3 regions of the Kitasatospora sp. NPDC059146 genome follow, and region 1 is predicted to be linked to each of the others. Evidence: riboswitches for the same ligand, from Rfam matches in the RefSeq annotation. Region 1 holds a riboswitch; each other region holds the start of a gene.

Evidence for each region. A riboswitch is a leader RNA that binds a small molecule or an ion and turns the genes downstream of it on or off. The one in region 1 is predicted to bind cyclic di-AMP.
Region 2: linked by a shared signal. The riboswitch ahead of ACFXPX_RS30905 (transglycosylase family protein) and the one ahead of ACFXPX_RS38415 (transglycosylase family protein) in region 1 are both predicted to bind cyclic di-AMP.
Region 3: linked by a shared signal. The riboswitch ahead of ACFXPX_RS26220 (peptidoglycan DD-metalloendopeptidase family protein) and the one ahead of ACFXPX_RS38415 (transglycosylase family protein) in region 1 are both predicted to bind cyclic di-AMP.

What each region holds. Positions count from the first base shown of each region.
Region 1 is NZ_JBHZCY010000152.1:6,495-11,681, reverse strand. Features, by position in the region: gene ACFXPX_RS38425 (SDR family NAD(P)-dependent oxidoreductase) at 1-378, opposite strand, end outside; gene ACFXPX_RS38420 (cytochrome P450) at 681-1,982, shown strand; cyclic di-AMP (ydaO/yuaA leader) riboswitch at 2,192-2,362, shown strand; gene ACFXPX_RS38415 (transglycosylase family protein) at 2,364-3,146, shown strand; gene eno (phosphopyruvate hydratase) at 3,427-4,713, shown strand; gene ACFXPX_RS38405 (septum formation initiator family protein) at 4,877-5,187, shown strand, end outside.
Region 2 is NZ_JBHZCY010000093.1:19,117-24,303, reverse strand. Features, by position in the region: gene ACFXPX_RS30920 (ATP-binding protein) at 1-400, shown strand, start outside; gene ACFXPX_RS30915 (DUF397 domain-containing protein) at 663-926, opposite strand; gene ACFXPX_RS30910 (hypothetical protein) at 1,485-2,435, shown strand; cyclic di-AMP (ydaO/yuaA leader) riboswitch at 2,913-3,083, shown strand; gene ACFXPX_RS30905 (transglycosylase family protein) at 3,091-4,395, shown strand; gene ACFXPX_RS30900 (LacI family DNA-binding transcriptional regulator) at 4,637-5,187, opposite strand, start outside.
Region 3 is NZ_JBHZCY010000068.1:7,438-12,624, forward strand. Features, by position in the region: gene purB (adenylosuccinate lyase) at 1-604, shown strand, start outside; gene ACFXPX_RS26215 (MFS transporter) at 612-2,153, opposite strand; cyclic di-AMP (ydaO/yuaA leader) riboswitch at 2,466-2,648, shown strand; gene ACFXPX_RS26220 (peptidoglycan DD-metalloendopeptidase family protein) at 2,651-3,616, shown strand; gene ACFXPX_RS26225 (DUF2470 domain-containing protein) at 3,876-4,601, opposite strand; gene ACFXPX_RS26230 (RidA family protein) at 4,792-5,187, opposite strand, start outside.

The DNA.
Region 1 (5,187 bases):
GAGCTCGCCGATCGCCTCGCCGATCAGGACGACCAGTTCGGCGAGGCGCTCCAGGTCGAGGTGGGCGGGCAGGTCGGCGAGGGAGACGATCCGCTCGCCCCTCGGCCCCGCCACGCAGAAGAGGTCGATCGGACCGAAGTGCTTCTCGGCGGTGTCGACCAGCGCGGCGACGTCGCTAGGCCGGCGGATGTCGCCGGAGACGCCGACCACGGGGCAGCCCGGCCGGTCGAGTTCGGAGGCGAGGTCCTCGGCGATGCCGACGTGGGTGTCGGCGATCAGCATCCCGGCGGTGCCGGCCGCGGTGAACCGGCGGGCGAGGTCGGCCCCCGAACCGCCCGCGAGTACCGCGATGACGACGACTGCTCCGCTGACCGTCATTGGTCCAGCTCCTCCCTGCGGGCGACACCGCACCGGCGCCCGCGCGTACTTCGGAGGATCGTAGGCAGGTCCTGACCCTCCGCAACAGGGATTACCCCTCAGGTGACCAGGCTCACGCCTGCCGCCCGGCCAAGAGCTGGCCAAGGCCCGTCCACGCACCGTCCACGGGCCGTCCACGGAGTGTCGGCGTTCCGCTCGCGCGCCGGTCACGGACGGTTCGCGCGGCGGTGGCCTCCGGCCGGCCGCGGGGGCGCGTGCGCCGGTGGTCCGGGCCCCTCCGGTCCAGCGGTTACGGTCGACCCATGCCAGCTCAGCCCGAGGGCGCCCAGCCCGCCGCCCAGCCCGACCCGCAGCTCTTCACCTGGGAGTTCGCCGCAGACCCGTACCCCGCCTACGCCTGGCTGCGCGAGCACGCCCCGGTGCACCGCACCACGCTGCCGAGCGGGGTGGAGGCCTGGCTGGTGACGCGCTACGCGGACGCCCGGCAGGCGCTCGCGGACGGCCGGCTCTCGAAGAACCCGGCGCACCACAGCGGGCAGGCGCACCGCACCGGCCGGGTGGGCATCCCGGGGGAGCGGCAGGCGGACCTGATGACCCACCTGCTGAACATCGACCCGCCGGACCACACCCGGCTGCGCCGCCTGGTGTCGAAGGCGTTCACGCCGCGCCGGGTGGCGGAGTTCGAGCCGCGGGTGCAGCAGCTCACCGACCGGCTGATCGACGGCTTCGCGCAGCGCGGTTCGGCGGACCTGATCCACGAGTTCGCGTTCCCGCTCCCCATCTACGCGATCTGCGACATGCTCGGCGTTCCCTCCGAGGACCAGGACGACTTCCGGGACTGGGCCGGAATGATGATCCGGCACGGGGGCGGCCAACGCGGCGGCGTGGGGCGGGCGGTGAAGCGGATGCGGGCGTACCTGCTGGAGCTGATCCACCGCAAGCGGGCGGACCTCGGGGACGACCTGATCTCCGGCCTGATCCGGGCGAGCGACCACGGCGAGCACCTGACCGAGAACGAGGCCGCCGCGATGGCCTTCATCCTCCTCTTCGCCGGGTTCGAGACGACGGTGAACCTGATCGGCAACGGGACGTACGCGCTGCTGCGCAATCCCGGGCAGCGGGCCCTGCTGCAGGAGTCGGTGGCCCGCGGCGAGACCGCGCTGCTGGAGACCGGGATCGAGGAACTCCTGCGCTACGACGGGCCGGTGGAGTTGGCGACCTGGCGGTTCGCGACCGCTCCGCTGACCATCGGCGGGGTGGAGATCCCGGTCGGGGACCCGGTGCTGGTGGTGCTGGCGGCGGCGGACCGCGATCCGGCCAGGTTCTCCGACGAGAACACCCTCGACCTGGCCCGGAGCGACAACCCGCACCTGGGGTTCGGGCACGGCATCCACTACTGCATCGGAGCCCCGCTGGCCCGGCTGGAGGGGCGGTCCGCGCTGGCCACGCTGCTTTCCCGGCTGCCGGATCTGCGGCTGGCCGAAAGCCCGGAGAATCTGCGCTGGCGGGGTGGCCTGATCATGCGTGGATTGCGCGAACTTCCGGTCGAATTCAGTCCGGAGCCCCGGTCGCCGCACAGTCGTCCTGAGGCCACGACACGCTGACGAAGCATCCGGAACCGGCCACCGGCGGTGGTATGAACGCTCATCAAACCGGACAAAGCCCCGCCGTTGGTAGGCGATCGAACACGGGCCGTAATTCTTGTGTGATGTCGGTGATATGAGCTTGTGATTCGTCTGAGGATCTGTCTAGTCTCCGTGGAGTTCGCAGCTGCGGACCTCGTGCGCGGACGCCGAATCCTGCCCGCCGCGTCACGGGAAACCGACCAGAACCCTGGGCAGGGGCGGGGGAACCAGGTTTGTTGCCGTTCCTCCACGGCTCGGGGTGAAGCCGCCCGCGCGGAATCGATTCCGCAGACGGCGGCCGGGCCACCTCCCGGTCCGAACCCGACAGCTCACCTCGCAGGCGTGCGGAGAGGGACCTTCATGCTGTTCGTTGGAACCGGCCGTCATCGCCGTCGCACCCAGGCCGAGAAGGCCATCGCCGTCGCCGGTGTGGCCGGCGTCGGACTCGCACTGCCGCTCCTCTCCGCCACCGGCGCCTCCGCCGCCCCGGCCTCCGTCTGGGACTCCGTCGCCCAGTGCGAGAGCGGCGGCAACTGGAGCATCAACACCGGCAACGGCTTCTCCGGCGGCCTCCAGTTCACCCCCAGCACCTGGAAGGCGTACGGCGGCACCGCGTACGCGGCGCAGGCCAACCAGGCCAGCAAGGGGCAGCAGATCGCCGTCGCCGAGAAGGTCCTCGCCTCGCAGGGCCCCGGCGCCTGGCCGGTCTGCTCCCAGAAGGCGGGCCTGAGCAAGGGCGGCGCCCCGGCCCAGGTGGACACCTCCTCGGACGCCAAGCCGCAGAAGCAGCAGGCCCAGAAGCAGGCACCCAAGCAGCAGGCCCCCAAGGCCGCCGCCAAGCCCGCCCAGCCGAAGCCGGTCCAGCAGTACGCGCCGAAGCACGCCGCGCCGAAGCAGGCCGAGCAGCCCGCCGCCCCGTCGGCGCAGCAGTACGCCCCCAAGCACGCCGCCCCGCGGGCCGCGCAGGCCCCGGCCGCCACGACCGGCCACGACTACACCGTCCGGGACGGTGACACCCTGTCGGGCATCGCCACCGCCCAGGGCGTGTCCGGCGGCTGGCAGGCGCTCTACGACGGCAACCGCACCACGGTCGGCGGCAACCCGGACATGATCGTGCCCGGCCAGGTCCTGCACCTGGGCTGAGCCGGACCGTTCCACGGAGAACGACACGCTGGACACGTAGGGGGCCGCGCCCGGCGGCCCCCTACGTCCGCGTTCGCCCGCCCCGATGGACGCCCCGGTGGGACGCACCGGGACGAGCAGGTGAACTACCGGTGGGTAGCCGGGCCACACGGTGAGACGCAGCCCGGGCCGAGGTGGCCCCGGGAGCCCGGGCGGTTAGGCTCTGGTCGTAACGACTCCGCAATCGTCCGGCCGACAGCACCACCCGCAGCCGGACCCTGCTTCCGCAAGGAGATGCTTCGTGCCGTCCATCGATGTCGTCGTAGCCCGTGAAATCCTCGACTCCCGCGGCAACCCCACGGTCGAGGTCGAGGTCGGCCTCGACGACGGCAGCACGGGTCGTGCCGCTGTTCCGTCGGGTGCCTCGACCGGCGCCTTCGAGGCGCTCGAACTGCGCGACGGCGACAAGAACCGCTACTTCGGCAAGGGCGTGGAGAAGGCCGTCCTGGCCGTCATCGAGCAGATCGGCCCGGAGCTGGTCGGCTACGACGCCACCGAGCAGCGCCTGATCGACCAGGCCATGCTCGACCTGGACGCCACCCCGGACAAGTCCTCGCTCGGCGCCAACGCCATCCTGGGCGTCTCGCTGGCCGTCGCGCACGCCGCCTCCGAGGCCAGCGACCTGCCGCTGTTCCGCTACCTGGGCGGCCCGAACGCCCACGTCCTGCCGGTCCCGATGATGAACATCCTCAACGGCGGCTCGCACGCGGACTCCAACGTCGACATCCAGGAGTTCATGATCGCTCCGATCGGCGCGGAGTCCTTCTCCGAGGCCGTCCGCTGGGGCGTCGAGGTCTACCACACCCTCAAGGGCGTGCTGAAGGAGCGCGGCCTGTCCACCGGCCTCGGCGACGAGGGCGGCTTCGCGCCGAACCTGGACAGCAACCGCGAGGCCCTGGACCTCATCACCGAGGCCATCCAGAAGGCCGGCTACGTGCCCGGCCGCGACATCGCGCTGGCCCTGGACGTCGCCGCCTCCGAGTTCTTCCAGGACGGCGCCTACCAGTTCGAGGGCAAGGCCCTGTCGGCCGCCGAGCTCATCGAGTACTACGCCGAGCTGGTCGCCTCCTACCCGCTGGTCTCCATCGAGGACCCGCTGGACGAGTCGGACTGGGACGGCTGGAAGGCCATGACCGTCAAGCTGGGCGACAAGGTCCAGCTGGTCGGCGACGACCTGTTCGTCACCAACCCGGCCCGCCTGGCCAAGGGCATCGAGACCGGCACCGCCAACGCGCTGCTGGTGAAGGTGAACCAGATCGGCTCGCTGACCGAGACCCTGGACGCCGTCGAGCTGGCCCAGCGCAACGGCTACCGCTGCATGATGTCGCACCGCTCCGGCGAGACCGAGGACGTCACCATCGCCGACCTGGCCGTCGCCACCAACTGCGGCCAGATCAAGACCGGTGCCCCGGCCCGCTCCGAGCGCGTCGCCAAGTACAACCAGCTGCTGCGCATCGAGGAGATCCTCGACGACGCCGCCGAGTACGCCGGCCGCGGCGCCTTCCCGCGGTTCAAGCACGAGGGCTGAGCGCGCCCGGGCCGGGCGGCGTCCGGCCCGGATCCCGGGGGCCCGAGGCCCCCGGTAGCGCACGCCTGACCGGTGCCCCGCCGCTCACCCCGTAGGGTGGACGGCGGGGCACCGTCGCGACCAGGAGGGGATACGGGAGATGGCTGGCTGGAGGATCCCGGGCTTGGCGGCCCGGCCTCGGTTCACGAGCCGGGCGACCGTCCTCGTCCTGGTGCTCTGCTCGCTGGTGGCGATCCTGGCCTACCCCACGCGGCAGTTCATCTCCCAGCGCGCCGAGATCTCCGCCCAGCGGGCGAAGGCCGACCACGCGCGCCAGCAGGTCGACCAGCTGCGCCGGGACAAGGCGCGCTGGCAGGACCCGGAGTACGTCAAGGCGCAGGCCCGCGCCCGGCTGCACTACGCGGTGCCGGGGGAGACCCCGTACATCGCGGTGGACCCGGCCGGGCCGGCCGCCCGGCCCTCCGCGCCGGCCGG
Region 2 (5,187 bases), on a different contig from region 1:
CAACGCGCTCCGGCATGCGATCGGCGCACGGCCCGACCCCTCGGGCGACGCCCTGGGCGAGTACGACTTTCCCATACAGCCGACCCCGGAAGGGCGGCTGCCGATCCGAATAAGCCTGGTGCACCGCGCCCCCCAGGTGGTCTGCGCGGTGAGCGACCCGAGCAGTGCCGGCCCGGTGGCCCGGGAGGCGGACTTCGTCGCCGAATCGGGCCGCGGACTGCACCTGGTGGAGTCGTTCAGCCGCTCCTGGGGCTGGCACCCGTTGGGCAGCGGCAAGGTGGTCTGGGCCGTGTTCGAGGCGGAGACCGGCTGCGGCAACGGACTGGACGCCACCCTGCTCGACGGCACCGCGCCGGCCGGCCGGGTCGAGATCGGTGGACGGCACCGGCGCTCGGCCTAGGGCCCGCCCCGTGGCCCAGGCCGGCCGAGGAACGACCCGGGAGGACCACACCCCGGGACCTCCGGCCCGCCCGCGCGCCGGGCCGGGACGTGATCAGTGCGCCGAAGGCGGCTGCCCGCTCCCACTCCGGGCGCTCCCACACCGGACACTCCCGCTCCGGGCACTCCCACTCCGGGCACTCCGGCTCCGGGCCCGGACAAAGACAAAGGCCGTCGTGGTGTCAGCACCCACGACGGCCCCCCGATGGTGGAGCAGCGGCCGGTCAGACCGCGAGGTGGTCGAACTCCCCGTCCTTGGCACCCAGCAGCAGGGCCGCGATCTCGGCCCGGGTGTAGATGAGCGCCGGGCCGTCCGGGAAGCGGGAGTTGCGCATCGCCACGTCGCCGCCCGGCAGGGCCGCGAACTCGACGCAGTTTCCCTGGGAGTTGCTGTGCCGGCTCTTCTGCCAGACCACCCCCGTGAGGTCGGCGGCGGCCATCCCGTTGTGGGCGTGGTCGGAACCGTGCGTGTCCTGCGAGTCGTGCATAGAAGTCTCCCGAAGAGCTCCGGAGTTGTCGTCCAGCGCGGCGCCCCGGCACCCGCCGAACGAACGGACCGGCCCCGTACCGGCCCGGCACAACGCCTCACTTGACGTGATGATAGCCGCAGTGCACGTGCATCAGCACGGGACATTGCAGGTGCACGAGGCTTTTCGACGGTCGCCGCGAACTCTTCACGGACCCTTCTCCTGACGGTACGTAAACGGACATAGGCGACTGAATCGACGGTTCGTCCATAACCGGCCGTGAGCGGTTCCCCGCTGAATGTTGATCTTCGAATGCCGGGAGTCGCCCTCCCGTGACCCTCCGTCAGGCCGCCCGGCGGCTGTGAGACATCTCACGCGACCCCGGTGCAACGCGCCACCCCGCGGGACACGTCAGGGCAACTGAAGGGCTCCGTACGGGGCTTGGGCGATGAATGTCCGGATTGTGGGCAATCGCCCCGGACCGGAGCGGCCGGGGCACGACCTCCGCACCGCGACCGCCCGAAGCCCGTACGGCAGCCGACTGCAGGCCTGACGGGCAGATGTCCTACGATCTCCGGCATGAGCACCGCAGCCATCCCGGGCGCGCCACTGCCCGTCCGCACTCCAGGTTCCCGTGCGCGGGGGCGCCACCGCCGCCCCGAGCGCCCCGAGATCCGCACCGGCTCGCCGGCCCTGGTGCTCGCCGTACCCGCGACCGCGGGGCCCGAGTCCCGTTCGGTCGTCGAGGAACTCCTCTCGATCGTCCGCAGTGAGCACACCGGCGTCCAGGCCGCGGTCGGCTACCTCCCGGCCGCCGACGCCGCGGCCGCGGACCCGCAGGAGCGCACCGTCGCGGAGCTGCTGGAGGCGGCCGCCGAGGCCGGACTGCCGACGCCCGTGGTGGTGCCGCTGGTCCCGGGCCCGCACGACTTCCTGACCGGGCTTCACGCCCTCGCCGCCCAGTACGGCGCGACCGTCACCGACGCGCTGGGCCCGCACCCGCTGCTGGCCGAGGCCGTCCACGTCCGGCTGTCCGAGGCCGGGCTGGCGCGGGCCGACCGGGCCCGGCTGTTCGCCATCGCGACCGCCGCGGACGGCGTGGTCCTGACCACCGTCGGCGGCGAGGACGCGGCCGCCGCGGCCGGGATCACCGGCGTGCTGCTGGCCGCCCGACTGGCCGTGCCGGTCGTCGCCGCCGCGCTCGACGTGCCCGGCTCGGTCGCCGCCGCCGTCGGCCACCTCCGGGAGACCGGCTCCGAGCGCCCGGCCCTGGCCCCGCTCGTCATCGGCCCGGAGGCGGACCCGGAGCTGCTCGCCACGGCCGCCGAGGAGACCGGCTGCCCGTCGGCCGCGCCGCTGGGCGCCTACCCAACGGTCGGCCAGCTGATCGCCTCCACCTACCTGGCCGCCCTGCCGGTGCCGACGGCGGAGGAGCTCGCCGAGGCGGAGGCGGAGGCCGCGGCCACCGTCGGGGCCGGGGAGGGCTCCCGACGCGCCCACGCGGCCGCCGAAGGGCCCGTGGAGGGCTAGCACGACCCACTGAACGCCCGTCGGCCACCGCCGGCGGACCCGCACTGCCGAAAGGGCCCGGAACGACCTCGTTCCGGGCCCTTTCGCCGTGTTCCGATTCACCCCGCTGGTGCGCTAAGCGGGCAATGCGGCGCAATGTCCGTTTCCAGCTCATTTGTCAATGGACACTCGGCGAATGACGGGCGCGTTCCCCAGCGCGCGATTCACTACCGCTCCCCCGCGCCTCGGGCGCGCGCCCCTTGTGCCCCAACGCTCCGTCACCTCTTTTCTGAGGCGGAGCCAGTTATGAGAATCCGCTGCGATATTGCCGGAAAACGATCATTTACGATCATGAATTACGGCCCATTTGACGTTTTCCACTAAACCGTGATGCGCATCACAGGTATTTGCAGTTTTAACTTAAGTCTGCTTAACGTGCTCCCCGTTCGTGACCACACGGACCCAGTTCATCCGCGACGCCGAGTCCTGCCGTCGGATGTCCTGGCAGCGCGAAATCGCATCACGGCAGGAGCGGGGGAACCACAGGTAAGTCGCCCCGGACCGTTTTCCGGAACGGTCCAGGGCTAGGGGTGAAGCCGCGCCCACAGCGCGGCCGGGCAACTCCAGCCCGAATCCGACAGCTCACCTCGCAGGCGTGGGAGAGGACCGCGTCTTCATGCTGCCTTCCAACGGCAACCGCCTGTCCAGCCGCACCCGTCGCGTGATCGCCGCCCTCGGCGTCGCCGGCGTCGGCCTCACCGTCCCCTGCCTCACCACCGGCACCGCGAACGCCGCCTCCGTCGCCACCTGGGACAAGGTCGCCCAGTGCGAGAGCAGCGGCAACTGGAGCATCAACACCGGCAACGGCTTCTACGGCGGCCTCCAGTTCACCTCCAGCACCTGGGCCGCCTTCGGCGGCACCAGCTACGCGCCGCAGGCCGACCAGGCCACCAAGGACCAGCAGATCTCCGTCGCCGAGAAGGTCCTCGCCTCGCAGGGCCCCGGCGCCTGGCCGGTCTGCTCCGTCCAGGCCGGTCTGACCAAGGGCGGCGCCGCGCCCACCGTCGACACCTCGGCCGGCTCCACCGCGGCCAAGCCCGCGGCCAAGCCCGCCGCCAAGCCGGCCGCCCCGAGCAAGCCGGCCGCGAAGCCCGCCGCCCCCGCGCAGGACCAGGCCCAGGCCTCCGACGACGCCGCGGCCGCCTCCGCCCCGTCCGCCGACAGCACCTGGGCCCAGAAGCGCCAGGCGCAGGCCCAGGCCGGCGGCTACACCGTCGTCGACGGCGACTGGCTGTCCTCGATCGCCGACAAGCACAACGTCCAGGGCGGCTGGCAGCGGCTGTACGACCTCAACCGCAGCACCCTGACCGAGGGCCCGGACACCATCTACCCGGGCCAGCAGCTGACCTTCGGTGACGGCACCTCGGCCCAGGCCGACGGCTCCGCCGCCAAGTCCGGCTCGGACTTCACCTGGTTCGACCGCTCGAAGAAGGCCGGCCAGGCCTCGAACGGCGGTGCCGTGAACGCCAAGCCGACCGCCCAGAGGAAGCCGTCCGCCACCAAGCCCGCGTCGAAGCCCGCCGCCCAGGCGCAGACCCCGGCCCCGGCCCCGGCCGCCTCCGGCAGCATGGCCGCCGCGGTCTCCTTCGCCCAGTCGAAGGTCGGCCAGGCGTACGTCTACGGCGGCACCGGCAACGGCGGCTGGGACTGCTCCGGCCTGACCCAGGCCGCGCTGCGCGCCGCGGGCATCAACATCCCGCGCGTCGCCGCCGACCAGGCCGCCGCCAGCACCCACGTCTCGCTGGACAGCCTGCAGCCGGGCGACCTGCTGTTCTGGTCCAACAACGGCCAGGACTCGGGCGTCTACCACGTCGCCATCTACATCGGCAACGGCCAGTACGTCGAGGCCGCCAACCCGAGCTCGGGCGTCCGTCTCCAGACCGTCGCCAACTGGGCCCCGGACTTCGCCGGCCGGGTCTGAGCGACCAGGGACCGCGCGGCCGCCGACGGCTGACGCCGGAGCCCCGGGAGGAGCCTCCGCTCCTCCCGGGGCTCCGGCGTGCCCGTACACCCAGCCGGTCCGACCGACCGCCGGCCGACCGGACCGGCCGATCTGACAGATCCGGACCGACCGCCCCCGGGCACAGCACGCCGACGGGCCCCGGAGAGCAACCGCCCTCCGGGGCCCGTCGGTCGGCCCGGTCCGCCCGGACCACCCGTTCTCAGCGCGCGCAGGCCCCGGTGGACCCGCGCATCACCAGCTCCGGCTGGAACATGAACTCCCCGCGCTGGGCGGAGTTCCCGCCGACCTCCTCCAGCAGCGCGTCCACCGCCGCCGTCGCCATCGCCTCGACCGGCTGGCGGATGGTGGTCAACGGCGGCTCGGTGAAGGCGATCAGCGGCGAGTCGTCGAAGCCGACCACCGAGACGTCCTGCGGCACCGACAGCCCGCGCTGGCGGACCGCCCGGATCGCGCCGAGCGCCATCATGTCGCTGCCGCAGACGATCGCCGTGCAGCCCTTGTCGAGCAGGGCGCCGGCCGCCGCGTGCCCGCCCTCCACGCTGAACAGCGTGTGGTGGACGAGGTCCTCGGCCTCCTCCCGGCTGCGCCCGAGCACCTCGCGCATCGCCGCCGTGAAGCCCTCGATCTTGCGCAGCACCGGCACGTACCGCCGCTGCCCGACCGCCAGGCCGATCCGCTCGTGCCCGAGCTCGGCCAGGTGCTGGACGGCCATCCACATCGCGGAGCGGTCGTCCGGCGAGATGAACGGCG
Region 3 (5,187 bases), on a different contig from region 1:
GGGCCAGGTCGGCTCCTCCGCGATGCCGCACAAGATGAACACCCGCTCCTGCGAGCGCGTCAACGGCCTGGCGGTCATCCTGCGCGGTTACGCGTCGATGACCGGCGAGCTGGCCGGCGACCAGTGGAACGAGGGCGACGTCTCCTGCTCCGTGGTGCGCCGGGTCGCGCTGCCGGACGCCTTCTTCGCCTTCGACGGCCTGCTGGAGACCTTCCTCACCGTCCTGGACGAGTTCGGCGCCTTCCCGGCCGTGATCGAGGCCGAGCTGGACCGCTACCTGCCGTTCCTGGCCACCACCAAGGTGCTGATGGGCGCGGTGCGTGCGGGCGTCGGCCGGGAGACCGGCCACGAGGTCATCAAGGAGCACGCCGTCGCCTCGGCGCTGGCGATGCGCGCCGGCGCCCGGGAGAACGAGCTGCTGGACCGCCTCGCCGCCGACGAGCGGATCCCGCTGGACCGGGCCGGGCTGGACGCGCTGCTCGCCGACCGGCTGTCCTTCACCGGTGCGGCCGGGGCGCAGGTCGCCGAGGTCGTCCGACAGGTGGAGGCCGTCGCGGCGGCCTACCCGGAGGCGGCCAAGTACGCCCCCGGCGACATCCTCTGACGAGGAGTCAGTTCTCTGACGAGGGCCCTGCCGCCGTTCCGGTGGCGGGGCCCTCGCGCGTCCGGGGGCGGCCCGGGTCGAGCGGCGGGGTGGTGGTGGCGCAGGGCCAGTCGCAGTTCGGCTCGGCCACCGGGTGCTCCTCCTCCGGCGCCAGCACATTGCCCCGGACGGTGGCGAAGGCGATCAGCCCGCCGGCGGCCAGCAGCCCCGCGCAGATCAGCATCGCGGTGTGGAAGGCGGAGTCCACCGCGGAGGGCACCCGGTAGGCGTCGCCGCTCAGTCCGGCCAGGGCCGGCAGGGCGGCGACCGCGAGCAGGCCCGCCGCGCGGGCGGCGGCGTTGTTGACGCCGCTGGCGATGCCCGCGTGCCGCACCTCGACGGCGGCCAGCACGGTGGCGGTCAGCGGGGCGACCAGCAGCGTCATCCCGGAGCCCATCACCGCGACCGCGGGCAGCACGTCCGCCCAGTAGGAGGAGCCGGGGCCGGTGCGCAGCATCAGCAGCACCCCGACGGCGCACAGCAGCGGGCCGACGGTGAGCGGGACGCGCGGGCCGATCCGCTTGCCGAGCCGTCCGGCGCGCGCGGACAGGGTCAGCATCAGCACCGTGATCGGCACCAGGGCGAAGCCGGAGACCAGCGGGGAGAAGCCCGAGACGATCTGCAGCTGCACCACCAGCAGGAAGAAGACCCCGCTGAACGCCGCGTAGACGCAGAGGGTGACCAGGTTCACGGCGGTGAACAGCCGGGAGGAGAACAGGCCGAGCGGCAGCATCGGGTCGGGCGTGCGCCGCTCGACGGCCACGAAGGCGGCGGCCAGCAGCAGGCCGATCGCACCGGTGACCCAGACGGCGGGGGACAGTCCCTCCCCGGCGGCGGTGAGCGCGTAGGTGACGGCGCCGAGCGCGAGGGCGGCGAGCAGGGCGCCGGGCACGTCGAAGCGGCCGGCGGCGGACTCGTCCCGGCTCTCCGGGACGTAACGGGAGGTCGCCGCGATCACGGCGGCGGCCAGCGGCAGGTTCAGCAGGAAGATCCAGCGCCAGCCCGGGCCGTCCACCAGCCAGCCGCCGAGGAAGGGGCCGACGGCCGCCGACACCCCGCCCAGGCCGGACCAGAGGCCGACCGCCGCCGAGCGGTCGTCCGGGTGGAAGACCGCCTGGAGCATGGCCAGCGAGCCCGGGGTGAGCAGCGCGCCGCCGATGCCCTGGACGGCGCGGGCGGCGATCAGCACGTGGATGGTCGGGGCCGCGGCGCAGGCCGCGGAGGCGACGGCGAACCAGACCACGCCGATCAGGAAGACCCGGCGCCGTCCGTAGCGGTCGCCGAGGGCGCCGCCGAGCAGGATCAGGCCGGCCAGGGTGAGCAGATAGGCGTTCAGGGTCCATTGCAGGGAGGCGAGGGAGGCGCCGAGGTCGGCGCCGATCCGGGGCAGGGCGACGTTGACGACGGTGCCGTCGAGCATCGCCATGCTGGAGCCGAGCACCGTCGCGAGGAGTACCCAGCGGCCCTGCGCGGTGCCCAGGCGCAGAGTGCCGGCTTGAGAGGTGGCCACGGGCCGAATCCTGCGCCCGCCGGGGCGTACGTGACAAGGGTCACCGGGTGGTGTGTCGGTCGGTGGCGGTGCGTGAACGGACGGTCGCACGGGGGTGGTCCCGGCGGCGCAGGGTGGTGGATCAGTGGCGCCGGGTGAATGGATCGTGCACGGAGCGTGCAAGGGATCATTCGGAGGGTGACGGGGCCGCGGGGGTTGTTGCCGATTCAAGAGATCGACATTGCTTCACCCGAACGGATGAGTTTTAGTTCAGCGACCGCCCGGCCAGTCCGGACGGATCCACCGGGTGGAACGCCGAGTCCTGCCGCTGCCCGGTGGCTCGCACCGAACTCTGTACGGCAGGAGCGGGGGACCCACAGGTAAGTCGCCGGACCGGAGTTCGCGCCTTTTCGGGCGCGGACCACCAGGGCCGGCTTGGGGTGAAGCCGCACATGCGGCCGGGCAACTCCAGCCCGAACCCGACAGCTCACCTCGCAGGCGTCGGAGAGGAAAATTCCATGCCTGCACAGGCTCGTCGTATCGCCCTGCCCCGTGCCGCCCGCATCGGCATCGCCACCGCCGTCACCGGGGCCTCGTTCGTCCTGCCGCTCGTGACCGCGATGAGCGCCCAGGCGCACACCGCCCCGGCGGCCACCACCGCCCCGGCCGCTTCCGGGGCCGCCGCTCCGGCTGCCGCCCCGGCCGCCCAGCAGAGCTACCGCGTCGTCAGCGGTGACACCCTGTCGAAGATCGCCGACGCCAAGAACGTCGAGGGCGGCTGGCACGCGCTGTACGAGCAGAACCGCTCGGTGGTCGGCGCCGACCCGAACCTGATCTTCCCCGGTCAGCAGCTGGCCCTCGCCGGTCACGCCGCCGCTCCGGCGAAGCCTGCCGCCCCGGCCAAGCCGGCCGCTCCGGCGAAGTCCGCCGCGCCGGTCACCCAGGACACCTCCGCTGCCGCGGACTCCCAGGTGCAGGTCCGGACCGAGGCCGCCAAGCCCGGCGCCCAGGTGCAGACCCAGGTTCAGACCGCCGCCCCGGCCCAGGCCGTGACCGCGGCCCCGGTCGCCGCCACCTCCGGCTACGTCGCCCCGCTCGCCAACCCCGTGCTGGGCGAGGCCTACGGCGTGGCCGGCTCGATGTGGGCCTCCGGCCACCACACCGGCCAGGACTTCGTCGCCTCCACCGGCACCCCGCTGCGCGCCGTCGCCAACGGTGTCGTGGTGAAGGCCGGCAGCGACGGCGCCTACGGCAACGAGGTCGAGATCAAGCTCGCCGACGGCAAGTACGCCCAGTACGCGCACCTGTCCTCGATCGGCGTGAGCGTCGGTCAGACCGTCACCGCCGGCCAGCAGCTCGGTCTCTCCGGTGCGACCGGCAACGTGACCGGCCCGCACCTGCACTTCGAGATCCGTACCGGTTCCGAGTACGGCTCGGACATCGACCCGGTCGCCTACCTGCGGGCGCACGGCGTCGCGCTCTGACCCTCCGGGTCCTTCCGCAGGAACGTGTGAACCACCGCTGGTGCGGGGCGAATCGACGCCCGGGATGGTCATGTCGGGTGACCGCTCGACCGGGTGATCGCCGCACCGGTGGACCTGGGCGCGGGACACGCCCAAGGCCGGCCCGGCCGTACGGGACAACCTCTCGTACGGCCGGGCCGGCCGCTGCCGTTTTCCGCTCGGTCGTCGTGGTCCACGGGTACGTCTCGTATTCGCGCTGACTGCGCCGACTGCGGCGGCGTCAGGTGCGGCGGGCCGGGAGGCCGTGTTCGGCGGCGGCCATCAGGTCGTGCATCCGGTGGCCGAAGTCCTCGGTGTCGCGGGCGGGTTCGGGGAAGACCAGGCGGACGTCGCGGTGGCCGTGCGAGTGGTCCAGGCGCAGCACCAGGCCGTGGCGGTCCAGGGCGAGCGGGCGGACGGCCGGGCCGTGGGTGAGCAGCGCCGGGTCGAGCAGCCGGGTGAGCAGGTCGAGGGCGTCGGCGTGGTCGTCGGCCAGGTGGGTGAGCAGGGCGGCCTCGTGACGGGCCAGCGGGTCGGGGGCGGCGAGGGAGAGGTCGGCGGCGGTGAGCGCGCCGGTGCCGTACGGGGTGGCGAGGACGGCGTGGGCGACGTCGACCCGCAGGTGGACGCTGAGGCCGTCGTCGGCGAGGTGGGCCAGGTGCAGCCGGCCGGCCAGGGTGAGTCGGCCGCGGATGCGGTCGCGGACGGCCACGGGGGAGACGTCGGTGACGTCGAGCACGACGGCCAGGCCGTCGGTGGCGGTGGCGCCGGCGAGGGCCGCGACGAGCGGGGCGTCCAGCGGGGCGCGCAGGCGCAGCCGGGAGCCGTGGACGGAGACCGGGGTGTCCAGGTCGTGGTGCTCGCCGAGGGCGCGGACGGTGAGCGAGGAGGTCGCGCTGAGCAGGCTGCGGACCCGCTCGGCGGTGGTGGGCTCGGGCACCTCGGCGTCACCGGCGGTGATGCTCATGAACGGACCTCCTGTTGGTTAGGTGAGGCTAACCTAATGTCCCCCTGGAGGTGTGGCAAGTGGGCGGGCGGTGGCGCGGCGGCGTGGCGGGGAGGGGATGCGCCGAGGGCCCGGACGCGTTGGTGGCGTCCGGGCCCTCGGGGTGTCGCGGCGGCGGGTCGGGCCGTCAGGCGGTCAGGCGGTCAGGTGGTCAGCCGATGACGGCCTGGGCGTCGATCTCCACCAGCATCGGCTCCTGCGGCAGTTCGACGAAGATCGTGGTGCGGCACGGCTTCACCCCGCCGGGCTTGACGTTCTCCTCGATGAACTCGGCGTAGACCTCGTTCATCAGCGGGAAGTCGGCGCGCTTGGTGAGGTAGACGCGGAACATCACCACGTCCTCGATGGTGGCGCCGCCGGCCTCGACGATGGCCTTGACGTTCTCCAGGGTGCGGCGGGTCTGCGCCTTCACGTCGCCGTGGTGGAGGTACTCGCCGGTCGCCGGATCCTGCGGGCCCTGGCCGGAGACCTGGAGGATCGGGCCCTTGCGGACGCCCTGGGAGAACATCCAGGCCGGGGCCGGTGCGCCGTCGGTGCGGATCTCGGT